Regions from separate parts of the Sinorhizobium sp. KGO-5 genome, predicted to be linked through region 1. Evidence: riboswitches for the same ligand, from Rfam matches in the RefSeq annotation. Region 1 holds a riboswitch; the other holds the start of a gene.
The links. Region 1 has a riboswitch for cobalamin ahead of BHD07_RS06200 (aromatic ring-hydroxylating oxygenase subunit alpha). Riboswitches for the same ligand answer to the same signal wherever they lie in the genome.
Positions count from the first base shown of each region.

Region 2: linked by a shared signal. The riboswitch ahead of BHD07_RS18230 (ABC transporter substrate-binding protein) and the one ahead of BHD07_RS06200 (aromatic ring-hydroxylating oxygenase subunit alpha) in region 1 are both predicted to bind cobalamin.

Region 1 is NZ_BDIZ01000001.1:1,308,678-1,313,303, forward strand. It holds gene BHD07_RS06190 (L-threonylcarbamoyladenylate synthase) at 1-911, opposite strand, end outside; gene BHD07_RS06195 (DUF6656 family protein) at 977-1,570, opposite strand; cobalamin riboswitch at 1,891-2,093, shown strand; gene BHD07_RS06200 (aromatic ring-hydroxylating oxygenase subunit alpha) at 2,207-3,451, shown strand; gene BHD07_RS06205 (hybrid-cluster NAD(P)-dependent oxidoreductase) at 3,448-4,548, shown strand; gene BHD07_RS06210 (glycoside hydrolase family 25 protein) at 4,550-4,626, opposite strand, start outside.
Region 2 is NZ_BDIZ01000003.1:906,438-911,063, reverse strand. It holds gene BHD07_RS18240 (ABC transporter ATP-binding protein) at 1-8, opposite strand, end outside; gene BHD07_RS18235 (FecCD family ABC transporter permease) at 5-1,048, opposite strand; gene BHD07_RS18230 (ABC transporter substrate-binding protein) at 1,045-2,112, opposite strand; cobalamin riboswitch at 2,282-2,511, opposite strand; gene BHD07_RS18225 (DUF1850 domain-containing protein) at 2,674-3,048, opposite strand; gene BHD07_RS18220 (TRAP transporter permease) at 3,045-4,626, opposite strand, start outside.

The DNA.
Region 1 (4,626 bases):
GGGATCGGGCCGAAAGCGATGGTCGCGGCGCCGCTGGCATCCGCCTTTTTCATATAATCGAAAAGATTGGCCGCGGCTTCCCGCAGGCTGCCGCCCGGACTGAGATCCAGGACGATCGCGGCATCGCCTTCACCGGGAAGTGCCTTTCCGCCGAAGCGGATGAGGGCCTCTCCTTTCCGGACCTCATCGGCATCGAGCCGCACAGCGGCACCGGGAGCGTAATGCGAGGCGAGCATGCCGGGCGCCTCGATGACAGCGCCGGCGGTCTCAGGACGCTCGATGGCGAGACCGGTCAAAGCTTCGATCTCTGCCGCGTCGAGCCCCCCGGGCCTCAGCAGCCGCAGCCTTCCGCTCTCGACCTTGACGATGGTCGATTCCAGGCCGATCGCGGCCGGGCCTGCGTCGAGGATGAGCTTCAGCCTGGAGCCGAGATCCGCCTGCACATGGGCCGCACTGGTGGGACTGATCTTGCCCGAGGTGTTGGCGCTCGGCGCCGCCAACGGCCGTCCGAACCGGGCGATCACCCGACGCGAGAAGCCGTCGGGCATCCGAATTCCGAGCGTATCGAGACCGGCGGATGCGAGCGTGTGCACGGTGCTTTCCCGCCGCTGCGGCAGGATCAGCGTGAGGGGGCCAGGCCAAAAAGCCTCGGCCAAACGTCTCGAGACCGGATCGAAGGTCACATGCGCCTCCGCCATCGCCAGATCGGAGACGTGACAGATCAGCGGATTGAACCGCGGCCGCCCCTTCATCTCGTAGATGCGGCTGATCGCATCGGGGGTCGTGGCATCGGCGGCAAGGCCGTATACGGTCTCCGTGGGGATCGCCACGGGTTCCCCGTCCGAAAGAACTGCGCAAGCCGTCTCGATTGCCCGCTCCGGTTCGATGCGCGTGTCGATGATTTCGGCCATGGCGTTCTGATCCTTTCCGTCGCTTCCTTAACGGAGCGATTGCAAAAACAGAACGATTTTCTTGGTCAAAGGCTGCGAATGATCCGCCGCAAGGCTTCGTCGCGTGCGCCGAGCATCAGCACGTTCTTCAGCGCCACCTTCGGATCCTGCGTCCGGAAAATCAGGCCGTTGCCGCGCACGTTGCGGTTGACGACGATCCGCTCTTCGCCGGCATTGGGCTCGATCGCGACGGCGAAATACATGCGCGAATAGCCCGGCTGGATCCGGTCGAAGAAATCGGTCTCGTTCCCGAGGTCGCAGAAGAAGTTCGCGAGATAAAAGGACCAGGTGATCTCATGTCCCTTGGCGAGGCAGGTTTTCGCGGCGGTCACGTGGCAGTAGCCGAGATGCGGACTGTTGGCGAGCGTGCGATGGAAGACCATCTTCGGGAACTGCATCGAGGCATGAAACCCGTTGATTCGGCTGTGGGTCGTCTCGCCCGCCGTCGTCAGCTTCCGCGCCGTTCGCTGCGCAACCTCGGCATAACTGAGATACTGACGCTCGTTCGCCATCCACCGGCGTCTGTCGATCCGGCCGGTCCGCAGGAACTCGGTGTGAGCCTTGGCTTTCGCCGGTGCGGCCGCCTTGTCGGCAGCGTCGTAATATCGGAGTTTTGCCATGGGCGTCGTCGCGCCATCCTGTCCGAAAGCGGGTTGATGGTAGCGAACGTAAATCATCACAGTTAACGAATTGGTTCGTTTGCGGCCGTGCGGGCATCGATCAGACCTTGTGTCGGTGGGCCGTGTCGTAAAATGGCCAGTCGCCTTCGCGCCATGAACGGCGCTGCCGAAAAATCCGCCGGCTGCGCGGAGATTCACCTACTTCCTTGTTTGTTATGGACAATATCCGTCTGCCAATAGTGCCGATTGCGCCGCGAATGGCTGTCGTCTTTCTGGAATCGGATGTCGTCTATTGGCAGTTGCCGGACCGGCCCTCAGGCTTAGATGAGGACACTCAAGGTGCTGCCTCGAAGGGAAGGCGGAGAATTGGGAAGCCGGTCAAATCCCGGCGCTGCCCCCGCAACGGTGGTGGAGCGAACAGCCACGGCAGAAGGCCACTGGACACAGCGTCCGGGAAGGCGCCGGGCAGGTCCCTTGCGGACAGCTCCAGAGCCCGGAAACCAGCCTTGAAGCAGAAACAGACCGTAGCTGGTTGCGGCGGGCAGCCGGATCGGAGCCAATTGCGTTGCGGGTCCATGCGGCCGGCGCGGGTTCCAGTCCTGCCTCTCCGAAACGGCGGAAAACGAGGATAAGGGCATGGAAATTCAGACCGAAATGCTGCGCAAGCTGAAGACCCGTCGCGATGGCTACAGCCTCGACCGCGCCTTCTACGTCGATCCTGATTATTATCGCCAGGACCTGGAGCAGATCTGGTACAAGGATTGGCTGTTCATCGGCCATGATTGTGAAGTCCCGCGGCCGGGGAACTATTTCACGGTGCAGGTCGGCGATTACCCGGTCGTTATCGTGCGAGACAGACAGGGCGCGGTGCGGGCACTGCATAATTCGTGCCGCCATCGCGGCTCGCGCGTCTGCACGCAGCACAAAGGCTCATCCGCCAAACTCGTCTGTCCCTACCACCAGTGGACCTACGAGCTCGACGGCCGCCTGCTCTTCGCGCGGCAGATGCCTGAGGGCTTCGACCCGGCCGAACACAGTCTTAAGCCGATCCACTGCGAAACCGTCGGCGGTTACATCTTCATCAGCCTTGCCGAACAGCCGATGGACTTCCGGCCGTTCCGCGAGACGGTCGCGGCCTATCTCGCGCCGCACCGCCTCGGGGAAACGAAGGTCGCCTTCGAGAGCACGATCGTCGAGAAGGGCAATTGGAAGCTGGTCTGGGAGAACAATCGCGAGTGCTACCACTGCGCCGCCAATCATCCGGAACTCTGCCGTACCTATCCCGAAGCGCCGACCGTCACCGGTGTCCAGGGGGCGATGAACGACCCGGAAATCGGCGCCCATTGGCAGAAATGCGAGGCGGCGGGCCTTCCGAGCGCTTTCAGGATCGCGCCCACCGGCCAGTTCCGCATGACGAGAATGCCCCTGATCAACGGCGCCGAGAGCTATACGATGTCCGGACAGAAGGCCGTACGCAGGCAGCTCTCTGCCGGGCTCGACGCCGATGGCATCGGCACGCTGCTCCTCTTCCATTATCCGACGACGTGGAACCACATTCTGGGCGATCATGCGATCACCTTCCGCGTTCTGCCGCTCGGGCCGGAACTGACGCAGGTTACGACCAAATGGCTGGTCAACAAGGATGCGGTGGAGGGCGTCGACTATACGATAGACGAGCTGACGCACGTCTGGACGGAGACCAACGACCAGGACCGGCAGATCGTCGAGGAAAACGCGTTCGGGATCCGCTCGCCGGCCTATGAGCCGGGTCCATATTCGGCCGAACACGAGGGCGGCGTCATGCAGTTCGTCGAGTGGTATTCGAACTTCATGCTGGACCGCCTTCAGGGCGGGGCCACGCAGCTCTCGCGGGTGGCATGACCATGGAAATGCCTCGCTCCTTTCACCATTTCGACGAGCTCGATCCCTGGAGAGACCGTCAGCACATGCTGGAGTGCACGTCGGCCGTAGCCGAAGCCGCCGACGTGATGACTTTCACCTTCCGCTCCGACAAGCCGGCCTGGTTCCGCTACCTGCCCGGGCAGTTCGTGACGCTCGAACTGCCCGTCTCGGCCGAGCCGGTGATGCGCACCTATACGCTGTCATCCTCGCCCTCGCGCCCGCTTTCGGTCGCGGTCACGGTCAAGGCGCAGCCGGGAAGCATCGGCACCCGCTGGATGTTCGACAATCTGAAACCGGGCATGATGCTCAAGGCGTTCGGGCCGCTCGGCGATTTCAGCTTCGTCCGTCATCCCGGTGAAAAGTATCTCTTCATTTCGGCGGGGTCGGGCGTCACGCCGATGATGTCGATGACGCGCTGGATGGCCGACTGCGCACCGGAAACGGATGTCACCTTCATTTCCTGCGCCCGCCGCCCGGACGATCTCCTCTTCAGAACGGAGCTCGAAGTTCTCGCGCGTCAGATGCCGCGGCTCAATCTCGGCTTCCTCGTGGAGGGGCATGAGGCGCGGCATGGCTGGCATGGTCTGCGCGGGCGCATCGACGCGGCGAAGCTGCCGATGCTCGCACCGGATTTCGTGGAAAGAACCGTTTTCTGCTGCGGGCCCGAGCCGTTCATGGGCAATGTTCGGGCAATGCTGGAATCGGCGGGCTTCGACATGGCCGGCTATCACCAGGAGAGCTTCCAGCCCGCCGCGGCGCCGGCGGCCGAGGAGCTTGCAATTCGGGCGGGGCCGGCGGCCGATGCCGGGGCCGGTGCGGCGCGGGTGACCTTTACCATGAGCGGCAAGGAGGCGACCGCCGTTCCCGGCCAGACGATTCTGCAGACGGCCCGGGCCAACGGCGTCAGGATCGGGGCCGCCTGCGAGGGCGGCATCTGCGGAACGTGCCGGGTGATGAAGATCGCCGGCGATGTCGAGATGAACCACAATGGCGGCATTCTCGACGATGAGATCGAGGAGGGCTACATCCTCGCCTGCTGTTCGCGGCCGACAAGCGACGTCCAGATCGAGGCCTGAGTTACCGCCGCTCGGATTGGTAGGGCAGGCGTGCCTCGGCGGCCCTGACGGCGATGGAGCCGGTAACCGTCTCGTCGG
Region 2 (4,626 bases), on a different contig from region 1:
AGCGTCATGCGCGGTCCCTCCTTTGTCCGAGTATCAACGCGAAGGCCGGAGCGCCGACGAGCGCCGTGATCACGCCGATCGGCAGGACCTGGCCGGGAATGAGAACGCGCGACAGTATGTCCGCGAGGATCATGAACACGGCGCCGATGAGCGCCGCTGCCGGCAGCAGGACACCGTGGCGGACGCCGACGAGCATGCGGGCCGCATGGGGGATGACGAGGCCGACGAAACCGATCGACCCGACGATGGATACCATCACCGCAGTCATCATCGCCGAGACGCCGACAAGCGCGAAATAGGTTCGCCTGACCGAGATGCCGAGCGAGGCAGCCGATTCCGACCCGAAGGTAAACGCGTCGAGGGGACGGGCATGCCAGAGACAGACGACGAGACCGAGAAGCGTCGCCGGCACGGCGAGCCAGGCATCCGGCCAGCGCACGCCCGAAAGATTGCCGAGCAGCCAGAACATGATGCCACGCGCCTGCTCGGCCGTGGCCGCCTTGGTGACGATGAAGGAGGTCAGTGCGTTGAAGAGCTGTGACCCCGCCACACCCGCCAGGATGATCGCCGCGGTGCCGCGGCCGGCCTTCACCGCCAGCAGGCTCACCAGGACGAAAGCGACCAGCGCGCCGATGAAGGCGCCGAGCGGCAGCGTCAGCATCCCGGCACCCACACCGAGGATGGCGACGCTGACCGCCCCCGTCGAGGCTCCGGCGGAGATGCCGAGAATATAGGGATCGGCGAGCGGATTGCGCAGCAGCGATTGCAGCACGGCGCCGGAGAGCGCAAGCGCCGCCCCGCAGGAAGCGGCCACGACCGCCCGGCTCAGTCGGTAGCTCCAGATGATGCCCTCGTCGATCGGGGCCAGCGGATAGCCGGCGTTCCACAGCCGATTCGCGACTGTCTGCGCAACCGTCCTGAACGGGATCGCCGTTTCGCCGATCGCAGCGCCCATCCAGAGTGCCGCGAACAGGATCACGAGCGCGGCGATGGCCGCGCCGACGCGTCCCGTCCCCGTTCGCCCGGCCAGGGTCAGCACGCGGCTCACTTGCCGAACCCACCCTTGGAAGCCGGCCCAGCCTTGGGCGCAAGTCCGGCCTCGGCGATGGCATCCGCCAGCGCTTCGATTCCTTCGATCGTGCGGATCGTCGGGTTCATCGCCTGCGCATCCATGTCGAACACATAGCCTTTGGCGACTGCCGGCATGAGGCTCGCCACGGGATCGGTCTTCAGGAATTCGAGTTTGGCGTCGAGGCTGTCGAGCGGGTAGCGTCGACGCTCCATGGAACCGGCAACGATCATGGTCGGCTCGGCCTTGGCGATGGTTTCCCAGCCGACCGTCGGCCATTCGTCTTCTGTGTCGATGATGTTTTCGATGCCGAGCGCCGCCATGATGTAGCCGGGTGCGCCGTTCCTGCCGGCGACATAGGGGTCGGCATCGGCAGCGCTGGAGAACCAGAAGACCGCCGAGAGTTTGCCCCCGGCCGAGGCGACCTTGGCGCGCGCCGCCTCTTCTCGGCTTTTCAGCTCGGCCACGACCTTCTCGCCCTTGTCCTGAACATCGTAAATCTGCGCCAGCTCGCGAATTTCCCGATAGACGAGATCCATGGTGAAGACCTGCCGGCGCACGCCGTCGCTCGCCGCCGAATTCTCCTTGCCGGTGCAATCCGAAGGCGATGTGTAGACCGGAATGCCGAGCTCCTCGAACTGCTCCGGCCGCGCAACCACGCCTTCCGGGCCGACCTGCCACTGAAATTGCACCGCCACCATGTCCGGTTTCTTGGCAAGCACGCTTTCGAAGCTCGGATCGTTGTCTGCCAGGCGCTCGACCTTGGCGTTGACCTCCTCGTAACCTTCAAGGACGGGGCCGACCCAGAGGGCGGTGCCGGCGACCTTGTCCGCAAGGCCGAGCAGATAGAGGATCTCGGTGCTGCTCTGGCCGATCGAGACGGTGCGCGTCGGCGTCTTGTCGAAGGTGATCTGCCGTCCGCAGTTCTCGAGTGTCAACGGATAGATCGTCTCGGCAGCGAAGGCGGGACGTTCAAGAGCCGCTGCGCCTGCGGAAAAGGTGATGAGACCCGCAATGAGCGGTCGTTTCCAAAAGCTGTTCATGAATAGTCCCCGAATGTGAGGCCGCTATACGGCCGTGATCGTCAGTCTGCCGATCGGGTTCGATCGGACGTGTGACGGCTGGATCTCGGGGAAACTGACGAAAGCGTGCGCCGCAAGGCGCGAAAGATGGTCATGGCTTGCTCCTGTTCCGGGCATCCCCGCCCGTGACGTTGGATCTGATTTGACGGCAGGTCTCCTGGCTCGCGGACAGAAATCGCTCATCTGCCTTCCCGCGCAACGCGCAGTGGCTGGCGCCTGGGCGCCACGAGGATGAACGACGATCCGCTTACAGTTGCGGGGGCAGCCACGGTTTTGGTCCCTTTTGGGTCGTCCGCACCGTGTTCCCTATTAATCCCCTCCACCTCACGGGTAGGGGAACCGTCAGGCTCAGTTAATTTAGAATGCAGCCTCCGGTCAAGGTGAAACGCGACGCCGCTGCATAGGGGTTCAATATGTTATGTTATTACGCTCGTCAACAAAAAGTTATGTAATAACATTTCATAAGCGCGCCGGACTTTTCCGATGAGCCTTCAACCGGTGCCGCCAGATCGGCATCGGCCATTATGGCTTTGGGCCATCGCATGGCCGCAGGACGATTGGTTCCCGGCTTTGCGCCGCGAGTTCGCGGCAGCCGCCGGCGTCGCAAAGCGTCCAGCCGGAGACGGTCGCTCCGGAGGCGGCCAGGACCAGCTCGGGAAGCGGCGGCAGGTCGGGCGTCCAGACCCACCAGCGGCCCTGGCGACGGGCATTGTCTCCCGGCTCCATTCCCGCACCCGAACCCTGCACGCGCGCCTCCTCGAGAACGAGACCCTCGGCCGTGACGGCCCAACGCTCCTGCCATTCGGTCTTCTCGACCGAATGGGTCCAGCCGAGGGTGAAGACACCCGCAGCAACGGCGACAGCCTTGCCGCCGATGATGCAGGCAAGCGCGCTCATGCCGGTTTCGCCGTCTGCCGGCCAGCCTGGCGGGCGCGCCGCCAGATCACGAAGGCGAAGAGCGCGGAGAGTGCAAAGCCGAGTTCATCGGTGATCGGCAGCGCCGCCAGCAACGTGAAGGCGGCCGCGGCCGCGAGCACCCGCTCGAAAACCCCGAGCCGGACTGCGGCGAAGCCCACCACGGCGGCACCCCAGAGCGCGATCGCCAGACCGGTCTTGACGACGATATAGGCGACGGCAGCCGGATAGCCCACCGATGCGGCCATCGCGCCGCCATCCTGCAGCATCAGCGCCGGCGAATAAACGGCCATGAACGGGATGACGAAACCGGCCGCCGCCACCTTGATCGCCTGGATCGAGATCTTCAGCCCGCTTTCCCGCGCGATCGGTGCTGCCGCGAAGCAGGCAAGCGCCACCGGTGGCGTCAGATCGGCAAGAATCCCGAAATAGAAGACGAACATGTGGCTGACGATAAGCGGTACCCCGAGTTCCAGAAGCGCGGGCCCGGCGATCGACGAGGTGATGATGTAGTTCGGGATCGTCGGTATGCCCATGCCGAGCACGAGGCAGGTGACCATGGTCAGAAGCAGCGACAGAAACAGGCTTTTGCCTCCGACTGAGACGATGAACTGGCCGAAGGTATTGGCCGCTCCGGTCAGCGTCATCGTACCGATGATCACGCCGACGAGCGCGCAGGCGATCGCCACCGGAAGGGCCGTCTTGGCCCCTTCGGCAAGGGCGTCGCGACATATCACCAGGGTCTCCCGGCCGCCTTTCAGCAAGGCGTTGGCGGCAATCAGCAGCGCCAGCGCTGCGACGATCACGCCGATGCCGAACTGGAAGAAGGCGGCCGCCACGAGGCCGAGGCCGACCCAGAAGATGATGCGTATGACACCGGCGGGAAGGCCGAGCGCGAGCGAACTGCCCAGGATCAGAAGGCCGGTGAAGGCCAGGCCGACCGTACCGGCAAAAAGCGGCGTATAGCCGGAGAACAGCAGCCAGACGAGCGCGGCGAGCGGCAGGATCAGATGCCATTGTTCGAGGATTGCCGCCTTGGCCGAAGGCAGCTGGTCCTTGGGCAGGCCGAGCAGCCCGTACTTGCCGGCTTCGAGATGGACCATCCAGAAGGCGGAAGCGAAATAGAGGATCGCCGGTATGACCGCCGCCTTGACGATCTCGTAATATTCGACGCCGAGCGTCTCGGCCATGATGAAGGCGACCGCGCCCATGACAGGCGGCATGATCTGCCCGCCCATCGAGGCCGTTGCCTCGACGCCGCCTGCAAAGGCCGCTCGATAGCCGAACTTTTTCATCAGCGGGATGGTGAACTGCCCGGTCGTGACCACATTCGCGACGCCGGAACCCGAAATGGTGCCCATCAGGCCCGAAGAAATGATCGCGACCTTCGCGGGTCCGCCGCGCCTGTCGCCGACGAAACTCAACGAGACATCGTTGAAGAGCCGGATCATGCCGGCTTTTTCGAGGAAGGCGCCAAACAGGATGAAAAGGAAAATATAGGTCGAGGAGACGAAGGTCGGGATGCCGTAGATGCCTTCCGTGCCATAGGCCATATGGTCG